DNA from 4 places in the Pantoea sp. CFCC18177 genome. Region 1 is predicted to be linked to each of the others. Evidence: predicted binding sites of a transcription regulator. Region 1 holds the regulator's gene; each other region holds the start of a gene.
What was found. Region 1 encodes PurR, which represses purine synthesis genes. Its sites were predicted from a motif close to CANGCAAACGTTTGCNTG; they were not measured.

Region 1 (4,176 bases):
TGCCACCATCACGAGGGTCGTATTGTGCAGCGCTTGTGCTAATCCGGCGGATACCAGCAGACTGGCAATAAAGCACAGGCCGAGTTGAAACAGGTTCTGTAAACCCGCCGCTTTACCTGTGGCCTGAGGGAAGGGGGCCAAAGCACTGGCAACCACTATCGGGTAAATCGCGCCATTTGCCAGCGCCATGCCGCAGAAAGGCAGCAATAATGCCACTAATGATGGAGCAGGCAGCATGGCGACCACAAACAGACTGAGGATGCTCAGGCTATACACCACCAGCAGCCATGGAAGAAGTTGCGCACCCTGATAACGATTGAGCAACGCGCGGCAGCCGAAGCCACCAATCAGAAAAGCAATGGTCTGTGGGATATAGCTCAAGCCAATGTCTGCGGGTGTTAACCCTGCTGAGGCGAGAATAAAAGGTGAACCGGTTAGCCACGCGAAAAAACTGGCAGAACAGGCTGAGTAAATCAGCACGTTGCCACTGTATACGCGGGTCTTCAGCAGCGTGAGCCAGCCAGGTTGCGCAACCTTTGCAGCCTGACCCTTTTTGCGGGCAGTCAGTTGCAGGGTGCCAATGAGCAGCAAAACGGTGATCGCTGTGAGCGCGATAAAAATACTGCGCCAATGGAAGTGTCCCATTAGCCAGGCACCCAGCAATGGGGCTAAAGCTGGCGAGAGCGCGACCAGAGGCATGATGGTGGCAAACACTTTGTTGGCTTGTGCTTTCGGGTAGCGATCCACCACCAGTGCCTGCCAGCTCACGGCCGCCGCACAGACGCCCACAGCCTGTACGAAGCGCAATGCCAGCATCAGGTTTACATCTCTTACCCACAACATGCCAAGGCAGCCCAAGGCGAAAAGTGTCAATCCTGCCAACAGAATTGGTTTACGACCAAAGCGATCCGACAAGGGGCCCCAAAACACCTGCGCACAGGCAAACCCACCGAGAAACAGGCTAAGGCTGGCGCTGATCGTACCCGGAGCCGTGGCAAAATCGCGTTGCATGTCACCAAAAGCGGGCAGATACATATCCGTGGCGAGAAAGCCGAGCATACTCAGCAAGGCAAGGTAGGGCAGAAATCCTTTTGAAGACAACATAGTGATTCTCATTGGCAGATTGAACGCCGGGGAGTGTAAAAGAGTGCGTTATGGTTTGTGAAACGCTAATATTTGCAATCTGCTGTTAAAAATTTTGAAGGCAAATCCATGTGGTCTGAGCATGCACTGGAAGTAGTAGATGCGGTGGCGCGCACCGGCAGTTTCAGCGCGGCAGCGCAAGAGTTGCATCGTGTGCCTTCTGCCGTCAGCTATACCGTCAGGCAACTGGAAACCTGGTTAGCGGTTCCGTTGTTTGAACGTCAGCATCGTGAAGTCGTCTTAACACCAGCTGGTGAGCACTTTGTCCGTGAAGGGCGATCTGTTATCAAAAAAATGCTTGCAACGCGCAGGCAGTGCCAACAGTTGGCGAACGGCTGGCGCGGACAGTTGAGCATCGCGGTGGACTGCATCGTCAAACCCCAGCGCACCCGACAACTGGTGAAAGATTTTTACCGTCATTTCCCGGATATGGAGCTGATTATCAGCTACGAAGTGTTCAACGGTGTCTGGGATGCGCTGGCCGACGGGCGTGTTGATGTCGCTATTGGCGCAACGCAGGCGGTTCCGGTTGGCGGGCGTTTCGCCTTTCAGGATATGGGGGCCTTAAACTGGCGTTGCGTTGTCAGTCCCGATCATCCGTTGGTCAACAATACAGAATTAAATGATGAAATATTGCGTGCCTGGCCATCGCTGGTGCTGGAAGATACGTCTCGCGCATTACCCAGACGTATGACCTGGACCCTGGACAATCAGCGGCGTTTGGTGGTGCCGGAGTGGGAAACCGGAATGGATTGTTTGCAGGCGGGATTGTGTGTCGGCATGGTGCCAGGGCATTTAGCGCGGCCACTGTTGGATCAAGGCACGCTGGTGGAATTGCCACTGCCGCAGCCGTTTCCTGACAGCCCTTGCTGTGTCAGTTGGTCAGAGCAGCGAGCATCACCCGCGTTGGATTGGCTTCTGGCTTATCTGGGTGATGCAGAGACGCTGAACCACGAATGGCTCAGCGAAACGCGAGGTTAGCGGCGATAGTCGCGGAATGGGCCATCGGCAACGGAGCGGCGCTCAATCAAGGTCGGTTGAACCTCAATCGTTTGTGGCTCTTCACGCTTGCTGGTGATGCGATCCAGCAACATTTCGAGCGCTTTCTCACCCAACTCAGCCTTCGGTTGGTGCACGGTGGTGAGCGCTGGTGTGAAAAAGCGCGCGTTGCGCACGTTATCGTACCCGATCACGGAAATATCTTGCGGGACGCGCAAGCCCATCTCATCGGCTGCGCAAATCGCACCCATTGCCATGATATCGCCACCACAGAATACGGCAGTTGGACGCTGTTTCTGATTCAAGATTTGTTGCATCGCCTGATAGCCTGAATCGGGTTCAAAATCACCCTGCACAATCCACTCTGGCCGCACCGTGACCCCGGCTTCATTCATTGCCTGCAAGAAGCCAGCGTGGCGTCCACCGCCCGTGTTGCGTTCAAGTTGTCCCGGGATCGCGCCAATATCGCGGTGACCACGTTCGATCAAATAGCGCCCAGCCAAATAACCGCCATGGAAAGCATTGTCCTGCACGGTATCGGTAAAGTCACCGCGCGAAGCACCCCAGTCCATCACCACCATCGGGATATTGCGATTCTCCTCCAGCATTTGCAGCAGGTCATCTGGGTATTCGGAGCACATGACCAACAGACCATCGACGCGCTTCTGCGCCATCATCGAGAGATAAGCACGCTGCTTTTGCAGGTCGTTGTGCGCATTGCCAAGGATTAATGTGTAGCCGCGCTCGAAGCAGTGATTCTCAACCGCTTCAATGATCTCAGCAAAGTAGGGAGCTTCACTTGAAGTCGCCAGCAATCCCAATGTCTTGGTGTGATTGACCTTCAAACTGCGCGCAACGGCGCTGGGGGAATAGTGCAATTCTTTAATTGCTTCCCAAACGGCGTTACGCGTCTCTTCTGCGACAAAACGCGTTTTGTTGATGACATGCGAAACCGTGGTGGTGGAGACACCCGCGCGTTTTGCTACATCTTTAATTGTGGCCATGAAAAAGGTACTCCCCGGCTTATCGCAACGTACTGATAAGTATATTGTTAAACGTTTGCGTCTGCGAAGGGTTTTGCACCCGAAAATTTGGGTCAACGCTGCCTGTTCAGGCAGGAAAAATCGCTTCAGCAGGCTGTAAATACAGCATGCGCAAAATGGGTTGCGCAACGAAAGGCGGCGATTCTAGCAAGCTGGCGCGGATAACACGAGATTTTTGCCTGACGCTGTGCGAAAATTGTTTTAACCCTAATAAAAGTGTGACTAAGGAGTAGTGATGAGTACAGATCTGAAGCTGGCCCTGATGACCACGGTTGGCGCACTGTTAATGATTATTGCGTTCAGCTTTACGGCCATCCTGCATTAAACAAAAGCGTATAAAAAAAGCCGGTGCTGTGAAAGCATCCGGCTTTTTTTATACGTTGCGCAACGACTAACGAATGGTTTTCGGCGTCATCATGCGGCGTGCACCAACATAATGCTTCTCCCAGTAATCCTCACCCAACGCACTAATCTGAATGTCTTTACCGGTGCGCGGTGACTGAATAAATTTACCGTTACCAAGGTAGACACCTACGTGATCGGCAGTGCCACGATTATTAATACGGAAGAAGACTAAATCGCCTTTTTCGAGCATCTGACGCTTAATCGGCGCGGCATCATGCAAGTGATACATCTCATTCGCAGTGCGCGGGAATTTGTATTTGACTAAATCTTTGTAGGCGTACCACACCAGACCACTGCAGTCGAAACCTGTATTCGGCGAGGTGCCACCCCACTGATAAGGTTTGCCCAACTGGCCCATCAATTTGGTCATCGCTGTTTCACGCGCCTTTTGATAACGCTGGCGGTGTGATTTGCTCATGCGAATGCCGGTCAGCTCCAGCGCTTCATCATCGACTTCACGCGTTTTTTTGGCTAAGCGTTGATGGCCATATTTCTTTGCTGGCGATTTCAGCAGGGATTTCTTACGGGTGGTTTTGTGCAGCGCGGTTTCTGTCTTGCTTTGCTTCTTCAGCTTGAGTTTTTGCAC
Region 2 (4,176 bases), on a different contig from region 1:
ATTTCCTGTTGCATCATAGTCTCATCCTTCTGAAGGTTGTTTTACCTGGTTTGAAATTCGAACTTTTGTTGGGGTGCGAGTATAATTCCTCAAGTTAACTTGAGGTAAAGGCCCTAAATGAAAAAAGAACGCAATTACCCAAAGCCCGTTTTGACACCCGGAGAAGTGGCGAAACGCAGTGGCGTGGCGGTGTCAGCGCTGCATTTCTATGAAACCAAAGGGTTAATTTTTAGCTCACGCAATGGCGGTAATCAGCGGCGCTACAGTCGTGATGTGCTGAGGCGCGTGGCGATTATCAAGATCGCGCAGCGCATTGGCATTCCACTGGCGACAGTGAGTGACAGTTTGATGCACGTGCCGGCGAATAAACGCATGTCAACGCAGGAGTGGGATGCGTTGACGCAGCACTGGCGCGAAGAGCTGGATAAGCGCATTGAGACGCTGACGCGCCTGCGCAACGATCTTGACGGCTGCATTGGCTGTGGCTGTTTGTCGATGCGGGATTGTCCGCTGCGCAACCCCGGAGACCGTCTGGCGCAGCAAGGGTCCGGTGCGGTGTTACTCGATCCCGAACAGGATGAGCCCAAAAGTTGATCCGCTATACTTGCCGAAACACTTTCGTCGGCAAGGAAAAGCGCATGATCACCGTACACCATCTGGAAAATTCCCGTTCGCACCGTGTGTTATGGCTGCTGGAAGAGCTGTCGGTGCCCTATCAAATCAAGCGCTATCAACGTGAAAAGAACTTGCTGGCACCGGAAGCGTTGAAGAAAGTGCACCCGCTGGGTAAGTCGCCGGTGATCACAGACGGTAATCGCGTGATTGCGGAATCAGGTGCGATTCTGGAGTACCTGCAGCAAAAATATGACAGTGAGCATCTGTTGGTACTGACCGACGAGAATGAGCAGATCCAGGCACGCTACTGGCTGCATTATGCCGAAGGTTCACTGATGCCGTTGTTGCTGATGAAACTGGTTTTTGGGCAGTTAGGGAAAAAGCCGGTGCCGTGGCTGTTACGTCCCGCAGGTGCCGCGCTGAGCAAGGGCATCCAGAAAGCCTGGCTGAATAAACAGCTGCAACTGCATGGTAGCGTCATTGAGCAGCATCTCAGTCAACATCGCTATTTCGCGGGCTCGCGCTTCAGCATCGCGGATGTACAAATGAGCTTCCCGCTGCTGGCCCTGCAGACGCGAGGATCACAACAAGAGATGCCCGCTATCACACGCTGGTTGGAGGAGATGCAGCAGCGCGCCGCTTGGCAACGTGCGGTTGAGCAGGGCGGCCCGATCGCATTGGCGTAGCCACCCTACAACATAACTGTAGCGGCGCAATTTATTGCGCATTGACCCGCCGCAGCACGGCTCTACCTATGCGCGATAAATCTCGCCGCTACGTTTTCGCGTCGCATTCTCTCATATCACCCGATCAAAACCGGACGCTTTATCCTGCCTTGTCATCGATTAGTAGTTGAAAACCCCATAGCAAACGCCAGATAATCGTTTGCCTTTTTCCGTGTCCCCCTTAACGACCTGGAATACGCGGCCACGTAAACGTTTGCCTCTTTTCTCACTGAGAAGCCTTCACCAGGGTGATGTGCAAACGCGGGCCGTGGGGCTTATTACATCTTAAAAAACGCAGAGGATTGACTATGTCTGGCGAATCACGCCCGGCCAGTGGAAAACTGGACGCTTGGTTTAACATTTCAGCACGTGGCAGCAGCGTGCGCCAGGAAGTACTGGCAGGATTGACCACCTTTTTAGCCATGGTCTACTCCGTCATCGTGGTGCCTGGCATGCTCGGCAAAGCGGGTTTCTCGCCGACGGCTGTGTTTGTTGCCACCTGTCTGGTCGCCAGTTTTGGATCGATCATTATGGGGTTATGGGCCAATCTGCCAATGGCGATTGGTTGCGCTATCTCGCTCACCGCTTTTACTGCGTTCAGCCTTGTGCTGGGGCAGCATATCAGCGTGCCGGTTGCGTTGGGCGCTGTGTTCCTGATGGGCTTGTTGTTCACTTTGATTTCGGTGACGGGCATTCGTGCATGGATTTTACGTAACCTGCCGATGGGCGTTGCGCACGGTACGGGTGTTGGTATCGGCTTGTTCCTGCTGTTGATCGCCGCCGACGGGATTGGTTTAGTGGTGAAAAACCCGGCACCGGGCTTACCGGTTGCGCTTGGCCACTTCACTTCGTTTCCGGTGATCATGGCGTTGATTGGTCTGGCCGCGATCTTTGGTCTGGAAAAACGTCGTGTTCCCGGCGGCATTTTGCTGACTATCATTGCGATTTCCGTGGTGGGTTTGATTTTTGATCCCGCTGTGACCTATCAAGGGCTGTTTGCCATGCCAAGCCTGAAAGATGCCAATGGCCAATCCGCCATGTTTAGCCTTGATATCATGGGAGCGCTGCAACCGGTGGTGCTGCCGAGTGTATTGGCACTGGTGATGACGGCAGTATTCGACGCCACCGGCACTATTCGCGCGGTCGCGGGCCAGGCCAATCTGCTGGACAAAGATGGGCAGATCATTAACGGCGGTCGCGCATTAACGACTGACTCCGTCAGCAGCCTGTTTGCAGGGTTAGTCGGTGCTTCGCCAGCGGCGGTGTACATCGAATCTGCCGCAGGTACCGCCGCCGGGGGCAAAACCGGCCTGACGGCGATTGTGGTTGGCCTGCTGTTCCTGCTGATTCTGTTTATGTCTCCACTGGCCTATCTGGTGCCAGCCTATGCAACGGCACCCGCATTGATGTACGTAGGTCTGTTGATGCTGAGCAACGTGGCAAAAATCGACTTCAATGATTTTGTCGATGCGATGTCGGGTTTGGTGACGGCGGTCTTCATCGTGCTGACCTGCAACATCGTCACCGGCATTATGCTGGGCTTCGGTTCCCTGGTGATTGGTCGCGTGTTTGCCGGTGAGTGGCGCAAACTGAATGTTGGCACGGTAGTGATTGCCATTGCGCTGGTGGCATTCTACGCCGGTGGCTGGGCCATCTGACTTTTAAATACGCTTAATTCCAGATAAGTCTCTTTCTGGTCCACGCCGCACGCAGGGTTGCCCCTTCGGGCGGCGTTTTGTTTTACACTTTCCTTCGCAACAACATCGCTTGAATAAATACGATTCGCCTAAGGAAAGCATGGAAATCTTCTTTACCATTCTCATTATGACGCTGGTGGTGTCACTCTCCGGCGTTGCGGCACGCATACTGCCGTTCCAAATCCCGCTGCCACTGGTACAAATTGCTGCAGGTGCACTGCTGGCTGTACCGAGCTTTGGTCTGCACGTGGATTTTGACCCTGAACTGTTCCTCGTGCTGTTCATTCCGCCGTTGCTGTTTGCCGATGGCTGGAAAACGCCGATTAATGAATTTCTTCATCACGGACGCGAAATCATCGGCCTCGCGCTGGTGTTAGTGCTGATTACCGTAGTAGGGATCGGTTACCTGATTTACTGGCTGGTGCCGGGTATCCCGCTGATCCCGGCGTTCGCGCTGGCGGCGGTCCTGTCACCCACCGATGCCGTGGCGCTCTCCGGCATTGTGGGGGAAGGGCGCATCCCGAAAAAAATCATGTCGATTGTGCAGGGCGAAGCCTTGATGAACGACGCATCGGGCCTGGTCTCGCTGAAGTTTGCTGTCGCCGTAGCAATGGGCACCATGGTATTTACCTGGGGCGGGGCCAGCATTGAGTTTCTTAAGGTGGCCGTCGGCGGCCTGATTGCGGGTGTGGCCGTCTGTTGGCTGTATGGCCGTTCGCTGCGCTTACTGAGCCGCTGGAGCGGAGACGATCCGGCTACGCAAACGGTACTGCTGCTGTTACTGCCGTTCGCCTCTTATCTGATCGCTGAACACCTTGGCGTATCAGGTATCCTTGCTGCAGTGGCGGCGGGTATGACCATCACCCGTTCTGGCATTATCCGTCAGGCACCGTTAGCCATGCGTCTGCGCGCCAACAGCGTATGGCAGATGCTGGAGTTCGTGTTCAACGGCATGGTGTTCCTGATGCTGGGCTTGCAATTGCCCGACATCCTTGAAACTTCGGTGGCGCAGGCGAATGCCGATCCAAATGTTGAACTCTGGATGCTGTTCACCGACGTAGCGCTGGTGTATGTCGCATTGATGTTAGTGCGCTTTGGCTGGTTGTGGATCATGCAGCGCACCAGCTTGCGTTTCCTGA
Region 3 (4,176 bases), on a different contig from region 1:
ACTGTGGATGTGTAAAATAAAATCTTTTTTTATTTTAATGATAGCCGTACTCTCTGAGTTTAGAGTTAAGCTCAACATGATTGGAACAGGATAATTTATTGAGAATACGCCGTTTGTAAGTGCTGATTGTTTTATTGCTTAAGTTATACCTCGCGGCGATATCCACCTGTTTTTCCCCTCTTGAGAAAAACTGGAGTAGTTGAAATTCTGTTTTGTTCAGGATATTCAGATGCGAATCTAAATACTGCCATCGCATGTAATTTTTGATGTAATAGTCCTTGTAATTACTTGTGGCATCCTGAATCTCACCAATTGGATCCCGCTTTGTAATAATTACCGCGTGGGAGAGATTATCAAAAAAAAAGCGTAACATAGCGTTATCTTCAAAACGCGTGAAGATAATAATCTTCAACCAGGGCAATCTGGCGTTCAACAACTTCAGAAAATTGTACACCTCGCTTACATTGTTGTTTGGGGAGGCCAGTTCGGTGATAAAAAATTCGACATAATGCTTCGCAAGGATGGCTTTCGTATGCCTGATAGAGACTTGCTGGCATTCGAGGCTTAACTGGCCCTCAAGAAGGCAACTTAGCCCCGATACTGCCCAAACATCATTATCCATACACAATATCTTCATGGGACGACTCCAGCATCAGTTGAAATATAGATTTATTCAAGATAATTTACTTTACTGTAAAGTAAATAAACTAATGCGGCAACTAGTATCGTAGGGGTTTTTATGAAGTGACCGGATTTGGGGTGAGATCCCCGATTGTCGTCTACTGTCAGTCAATGCGCATGTTTGAATGCATTTTTTGCCTTAGCTATCTGACAGTATCCGGATCATGAGAGTTGGTTGAAGCTCGCGCTAGCACTGATCCGCGTTAGAAGCACTGAAATCCGCATCTGACCTTTTCCTATCCGAAATCAGGCTATCAATTGCGTTGGACTGCACAGAACTAAACGATGAAATTGTTAGGCGGATTTGGCTTTACCGAAGTTGTGATAGAGCTCATTTAATGCAAAAAAAGCTGCCCCAACTCTGCGCCTAAGGTGCTAGCGGGAATATAAAACTTGCAGCCACTCATTATCAGTACAGAAGCTTCTTACATTTGCCCCGCTTTCCCGTTCTATAACACTAAGTGTTAGCTACTTTTGGTCTTTCCTTGTGGGTTAAAGGCTATGTAGTACGGGTGGAGTTGTGACTAGTTCTGCGAGTACGTAACAGCATGACAATTTACTCATCAAAAAAGCGGCATTGTGTTTTTGATATCAGGTACAGTCATAAGGGTAAAAAAGGGGCAAATCCAGGGGCATAACTGGGCAGAAGGGGCAAAAAAGGGGCAGGAAAAGACGACATTAGCAGAGGTTGGCAGGTTTTAGCTCATGGCTAACTTTATGATTTTCTATATTTAAACTTAAAAATCATAAAATTAACCATCAACATCAAACTTATCCTTAAACGATTTCAGGTTCTCAGCCACACCTTAGCATTAACCCTGACACCATGCTCATGAAAAGCCTAACCGGTGTGTTGCAGGATTCTTCGTGCACAAAAAGAGTGCGCTATTGCACCGGCATTGCGCAAAAAATCACGGGTCTTACTACGTTATCTCTGCGATTTACACTTTCATCACCAATAGCAACCGTTTGCCATTGTCAGCAAACGGTTGCGCATTCGTTTGCGAATTGATCCTGCCCTCAAAATCAATAAAAATCACCTATTTTATTGAAATAGAACAGTATTTTTTGTTCTAAGCTTTGGCATGTCCCTTGCAATTCACTTTCAAGGCAATTATCTGCAATGACATGTATCAAGGAACTTTTATGCCTTACGCCTCTGAAACCCTGCTGCGCGCCAGCTTCTTTGACTTCACCGCCCTGGCTGCACAGCCCGATCAGATTGCGGCCAATGCACGCTATCTTGAAGATGGCCTACTAACGCTGCGTGATGGCAAAGTGGTCGCGCTGGAAAGTTGGGAGATCGCAGAAGGGCGCGTTGATGCCGCTCAGGTGATCGATCTGCGCGGTAAACTCATCGTGCCGGGCTTTGTCGACACCCACATCCACTATCCGCAAACAGAGATGATTGGGGCCTTTGGCGAGCAGCTACTGGAGTGGCTGAACCAATACACTTTCCCGGTCGAGAGCCAATATCACTGCCCGGACCACGCTGCGCAGATGTCCGCCTTCTTCTTGCAGCAGCTCTTGGCGAATGGCACCACCAGTGCGCTGGTGTTTGGCACCGTCCACAAACAGTCCGTTGACGCCTTATTTAGCGCAGCGGAAAAGCTCGATATGCGATTGATCGCGGGCAAGGTGATGATGGATCGCAACGCGCCAGAGTATCTGACCGAAACCCCCGAAGAGAGTTATCAGCATACCCTGGAACTGATTGAGCGCTGGCACCAGCGTGGTCGGCTTAGTTATGCATTGACGCCGCGCTTTGCGCCAACGTCATCACCGGCGCTGCTGGAGAAGGTACGTCAGCTGCGTGAAGAGTTCCCTGATACCTGGCTGCACACACACCTCAGTGAGAACCAGCAGGAAATTGCCTGGGTGAACGAATTGTTCCCAGAGCACGACGGCTACCTTGATGTGTATCACCAGCATCAACTGACCGGTAAGCGCAGTGTGTTTGCGCATTGCCTGCATCTGGAAGATCGCGAATGGCAATGCCTGCACGATACCGATTCCTCCATCGCATTCTGCCCCACCTCCAATCTGTTCCTCGGCAGCGGGTTGTTCAACATCAAACGCTGCTGGCAGCAGGGTGTGCGCATGGGTATCGGAACCGATGTCGGCGCAGGTACCACTTTTAATATGCTGCAAACCCTGGGGGAGGCTTACAAAGTTGGGCAGTTGCAACAATACCGACTCAGTGCCTGTGAAGCCTTCTACCACGCCACACTGGGCGGGGCGCATGCGCTCGATTTAGATGACAAAATTGGTAACTTCAATCCCGGCAAAGAGGCCGATTTTGTGGTGCTCGATCCGGCGGTGTCACCGCTGCAAAAATTACGCAGTGCCAACAGTAAAGACATCTGGGAACGCCTGTTTGTCATGATGACGCTGGGCGATGACCGCAATATTGCCCAAACCTGGCTGAGTGGCAAACCCGTCTGGCAGCGGCATGGCGAGGAGATAACCGCATGATCCAGTTTCTGCTCAACAACCGCCTGATCACCGAGACGGCTTTAGACCCCAATCTCACGGTGCTCAATTACCTGCGCAATCAGCAGCAGCGGCGCGGCACGAAGGAAGGTTGCGCGTCAGGAGACTGTGGTGCCTGCACGGTAACGCTGGGTAAAGTGGTAGCGGGGCGCATGCAGTATCAAACGGTCAACAGCTGCCTGACACTGGTGAGCAGTTTACAAGGCAAACAGTTGATTACCGTAGAAGATCTCAAGCAGGGGCGTGAACTGCACAGTGTGCAGCAGGCCATGGTGGATTGCCACGGCTCGCAATGCGGTTATTGTACGCCGGGGTTTGTCATGTCCATGTTTACCTTGCAAAAAAACAGTCAAGGCTGGAATCCGCACCATGCCGAACAGGCGCTGGCGGGCAATCTGTGCCGCTGTACCGGCTATCGACCGATTATGGCAGCGGCGCAGCAGGCGTGTGAGCAGCCAGTAGCAGATGCATTTACAGCTGATGAAACCGCGCTGGTACAGCGGCTTCAGGCATTGAACAACACAGAAGTGCAAACCCTTGAAGCCAACGGCAGCCGCTGTTTTGTGCCAAAAACGCTGGCGCAGTTAGCCGCGCTGTATGAGCAGCATCCTGACGCGCGTTTGCTGGCGGGCGGCACTGATCTGACTTTGCAAATTACCCAGCAGTATCAACGTCTGCCATTGTTGATCGCCTTAGAGCAGGTGCAGGAATTAGCCGAGTGCAGCGAAGATGAGGACACGTTCCGGCTGGGAGCGGCCGCGCCGCTGCATCTCTGTTACCACTTCCTGACCGACAAAATCCCGGCTTTTAGCGCCACACTCGAGCGTTTTGCGTCACTGCAAATTCGCAATCAGGGCACGCTGGGCGGCAACATCGGTAATGCTTCACCGATTGGCGACTGTGCGCCGATGCTGCTGGCGTTGAATGCGCGTTTGGCCCTGCAGAAAGGAAAAGTGATGCGTGAGGTGCCACTCGACCAGTTCTTCATCGGCTATCGGCAAA
Region 4 (4,176 bases), on a different contig from region 1:
GCGCAACGCAAGGGCATTTTGGGCGCAGGCAGCATGCTGGTAGACCATGTGCAGCGTATTACTCACTGGCCGGAGCAGGGCTGGCTGGCGGAGATTACCCACAGCGAGAAATGCAGCGGTGGGGCCGCGCTCAATGTGTTGTTCACGCTGGCGCGCATGCAGGTGAATGTGCCGCTGGCGGGGGTGGGGATGGTCGGGGAAGATAATGACGGCGATTACATCGTGCAGCTGTTGGACGACCATCAGATAGATCGCCGTTTTGTCCAGCGCACCTGCAGTGTCACCACCGCCATGACCCAGGTGATGACCACGCCAGATGGGCAGCGCACCTTCTTCCATGCGCGTGGCGCCAATGCACAGCTGGATCTGCCGCATTTTGCTGAGGTCGCGACACCGCATCGTATTTTCCATCTGGGTTATCTACTGTTGCTGGATAGTCTGGATCAACCCGACGATGAATACGCCACACGCAGTGCGCGGTTGCTGGCACAGATGCAGCAACGCGATTATCTCACCTCGCTGGATTTGGTCTCGCGAGCGGGAGAATATCGCCCCCTGGTTGTCCCCGCGCTGCGCTGGCTGGATTATCTGGTGATTAACGAGCTTGAGGCGCAAGCGTTGACGGGTATCACGTTACGCAACGAACAGGGGCTGGCAGCACCAGAAGCCTTTGCGCAAGCGGCAGCATGGCTCATTGCACAAGGGGTGCGTCAGCGGGTGGTGATCCATGCGCCAGAGGGAGCGTGGGGGCAAGAAGGTACAGAAGAGGGGATCTGGCAGCCCGCGTGGTGCCTGACGCCTGAGGAGATTGTTGGCAGCGTCGGCGCGGGCGATGCCTTCTGTGCGGGTGTGCTTTATGCCAGTCACGAGAACTGGACGATGTTAGACACGCTGAAGCTGGCACACACCTGCGCCTGTTTTAATCTACATGCAGCGAATGCGCTGGACGGCACGCGGCCATTGGCCGAGATGCAGCGCTGGATGAATCAGGCTATTTGTGTTTCACGTGATGCAGAAGCGGGGCGCATCACATCCGCAGAAAAAACGTAACCCAAACCGCGGATGGTGCGGATCAGGCTGGGCTGATGTGGATTAGTTTCGATTTTTCGTCTCAACCGCATAATCAGCACGTCAATTGTGCGATCAAAGACTTCCAGGCTTTCGCTGTGGGTCAGTTCCAGCAGTTGATCGCGGGTTAACACTTTGCGGGCGTGGCCCACTAAAGCGCGCAGTAAGGTAAATTCCCCTTGGGTCAGCGGCACACTCTCCCGTTGTGGATTAAACAACTGGCAACGGGCGTCATCCAGGCGCCAGCCATTGAACTGCCACCCCTCGTCATATTGCATCTCAGGTTGAGTCAGACGGCCGCAGCGGCGTAACGCGGCTCTGGCGCGTGCCACCACCACCCGAGGGTTAAAGGGTTTCGCGATATAATCATCGGCTCCCATTTCCAGGCCTACCACCATATCCGCTTCAGAACCCATCCCCGTTAACATGATGACCAGCAGGTCTGGACGCTGTCTTTGCATCTGTTGTAGCACCAGCAGGCCGTTGGTATCGGGTAGCATCATATCCAGCATCACCAGAGCGATCTCAGGATGCAGGCTGACCAGCGCCAGCGCATCTTTGCCTTGGTGGCAGCTGTAGACGGTAAACACGTGTTCACTTAATACATCGTGCAGCAATTCACACACGGCACGATCATCATCAACGACCAAAATCGCGGGCTTCATTGCGCTGTCTCTTTGTTGCGGAAGGGTTAAAAAGCAGTGTAACCCGATGTTTTTAGGCTGCCGATTCAGGCTGCAGAAACGTGAGCGCCATCGCCTGGCAGAGTGTGAAAGCGTGCGTTGCCGCAATATTTTTTGCCGTGCGCATGGCCCTTAGGGAAAACGATTGCGCAGTGATAGTGCAATGCACCATAATCGCGCCTCGTTCTGGTTCAGAATTATCTTAAGCTTAAATACATTCGCGTACGTAAACGATTGCGTACAGTGATGGCATAGCTATTGCTATATGGACAGGGGAAAGCGGAAGGCGTTCTTGCCTTACGTCCGGCTTAAATCGCTTTCATCAAAAAAATAATCACTAGCTTAACCACATTGGCAAGAGAGAACGTGCATCCGTGCCGTCTCCGCTCATGAGAGATGATGATGTTAGAAAAACTCTTCAAATTAAAAGCGCACAACACCACCGTGCGTACGGAAATTATTGCCGGTATTACCACCTTCCTGGCAATGGCCTATATCCTGTTTGTTAACCCGAGCATCCTCGGTGCAACCGGCATGGATAAAGGTGCGGTGTTTGTGGCGACCTGTCTGGCAGCGGCAATTGGCTGCGTGTTGATGGGTTTGATCGCTAACTATCCGATCGCTCTGGCTCCCGGCATGGGGCTTAACGCCTTCTTCACCTACACCGTGGTACTGCATATGGGTTACACCTGGCAGATTGCACTGGGTGCGGTGTTCCTCTCAGCAGTGATTTTCTTTGCTCTGTCGATTTTCAAGATTCGTGAGTGGATTATTGCCAGTATTCCTTTACCGCTGCGTGCCGGCATTGCCGCCGGTATTGGTCTGTTCCTGGCACTGATTGCGCTGGAAGGTGCGGGCATCGTGGTGGATAACCCAGCCACCTTAGTGGGTCTGGGCGATCTGACGAAACCGGGTCCACTGCTGGCGCTGTTAGGCTTCTTTATTATTGTAGCGCTGGAAGCACGTCGCGTTACCGGTGCGGTGTTGATCGGTATCCTGGTGGTGACCTTTATCTCCATGGGGATTGGCCTGACGCCATTTGGTGGGGTGTTCTCTGCACCGCCTTCGATTGCGCCGACCTTTATGCAACTGGATATCTCCGGTGCCTTCAACGTGGGCCTGGTAAGTGTCATCTTCGCCTTCCTGTTCGTTGATGTGTTTGATAACACCGGTACGCTGTTGGGTGTGACCAAGCGTGCAGGCCTGGCTGATGAGCAGGGCAACGTGCCAAAAATGGGCCGTGCACTGATTGCGGATAGTGCGGCTGCCTTGTTTGGTTCTCTGCTGGGTACCTCAACCACCACCAGCTACGTCGAATCTGCGGCGGGTGTCAGTGCCGGCGGACGTACCGGTTTGACCGCCATCGTGGTCGCGGTGCTGTTCCTGCTGAGCCTGTTCTTCTCGCCATTGGCGGGTAGCGTTCCGGTTTACGCCACCGCACCTGCTCTGCTGTTCGTGGCAGTACTGATGGCTTCCGGGTTGGCTGAAATTGACTGGAAAGACATCACCACGGCTGCACCAGTGACGGTAACGGCATTGACCATGCCGCTGACCTACTCGATTGCTAACGGCATCGCCTTCGGTTTCATTACCTGGACCGTGGTGAAGTTGCTGAGTGGTCGTACTAAAGAACTCAACGCCGCGTTAGTGATTCTCTCCATTCTGTTCGTGATCAAACTGGGCTGGCTGAGCGCTTAAGTTCTGGTTTACGGAAGCCCGCTCGGGCTTCCGTGTCATCTGTTACATCTCCGTAGTTAATTCCTGTGCGATGTCTCGCAATCCTCATTGATGCACGCTTCACGGATGTGTCGACCTGGTTTAACTTCTCGCGTCGTCATTCACTGCCTGACTTTTTTATCCCAATGGCGGGTTCGTGGAATGTTTAATCAGTTCGAATCTGTTTCACTAAGGTGATAGTGGGAAGATTGAACGAATACAGTAAAGGATTTGGTGATGGATAACCCCATTAACAACATGCCTCGTTTATCTCCTCCGCTTCTTTTGGGTATGCACAATCAAGGAGAACATCCCATGGAAACGTTAACGAAACGGGTTGAACATCTGGAAAAAAACACGCAAAAAATCCAGTTTGATGTTGCTCTGCTCACGGCACGATCCGAGCATTTTGCGACGAAATCAGACATTGAATGTTTGAGAACCGAGCAGGGGCAAATGCGTAATGAACTCATGGGCGAGATGGGCCAGTTGGATAGACGCATAGATCGCAAATTTGAAAGGCTAGAAGCCAAATTTGAAAAGCTGAATGACCGTTTAACGTGGTCGATTATGATCCCGGCCATCCTGGCTGTTGTGGCATGGTTTGTGAAAACGGCTGTGATGGAAATATGAGTGTTGAACCGGAAAGTCATTCCGACCTGCTAGCAGGCCGGAATGTACATATTTACCTGAACGGCGGCTCATTAAA

Region 2: a site for PurR is predicted at 1,544-1,561, ahead of ACPUC8_RS17425 (NCS2 family permease). Genes of this name have one in related genera too.
Region 3: a site for PurR is predicted at 1,640-1,657, ahead of guaD (guanine deaminase). Genes of this name have one in related genera too.
Region 4: a site for PurR is predicted at 1,975-1,992, ahead of ACPUC8_RS20555 (NCS2 family permease). Genes of this name have one in related genera too.

What each region holds. Positions count from the first base shown of each region.
Region 1 is NZ_JBNBPL010000030.1:51,061-55,236, forward strand. Features, by position in the region: gene punC (purine nucleoside transporter PunC) at 1-1,104, opposite strand, end outside; gene punR (DNA-binding transcriptional activator PunR) at 1,213-2,124, shown strand; gene purR (HTH-type transcriptional repressor PurR) at 2,121-3,146, opposite strand; gene cydH (cytochrome bd-I oxidase subunit CydH) at 3,421-3,510, shown strand; gene ACPUC8_RS22845 (C40 family peptidase) at 3,577-4,176, opposite strand, start outside.
Region 2 is NZ_JBNBPL010000017.1:108,037-112,212, forward strand. Features, by position in the region: gene soxS (superoxide response transcriptional regulator SoxS) at 1-17, opposite strand, end outside; gene soxR (redox-sensitive transcriptional activator SoxR) at 118-594, shown strand; gene ACPUC8_RS17420 (glutathione S-transferase family protein) at 639-1,301, shown strand; gene ACPUC8_RS17425 (NCS2 family permease) at 1,649-2,998, shown strand; gene ACPUC8_RS17430 (Na+/H+ antiporter) at 3,138-4,176, shown strand, end outside.
Region 3 is NZ_JBNBPL010000012.1:103,983-108,158, forward strand. Features, by position in the region: gene ACPUC8_RS14380 (helix-turn-helix transcriptional regulator) at 35-622, opposite strand; gene guaD (guanine deaminase) at 1,828-3,156, shown strand; gene xdhA (xanthine dehydrogenase small subunit) at 3,153-4,176, shown strand, end outside.
Region 4 is NZ_JBNBPL010000024.1:74,590-78,765, forward strand. Features, by position in the region: gene ACPUC8_RS20545 (carbohydrate kinase family protein) at 1-1,050, shown strand, start outside; gene ACPUC8_RS20550 (response regulator) at 987-1,733, opposite strand; gene ACPUC8_RS20555 (NCS2 family permease) at 2,151-3,449, shown strand; gene ACPUC8_RS20560 (hypothetical protein) at 3,705-4,100, shown strand; gene ACPUC8_RS20565 (AMP nucleosidase) at 4,153-4,176, opposite strand, start outside.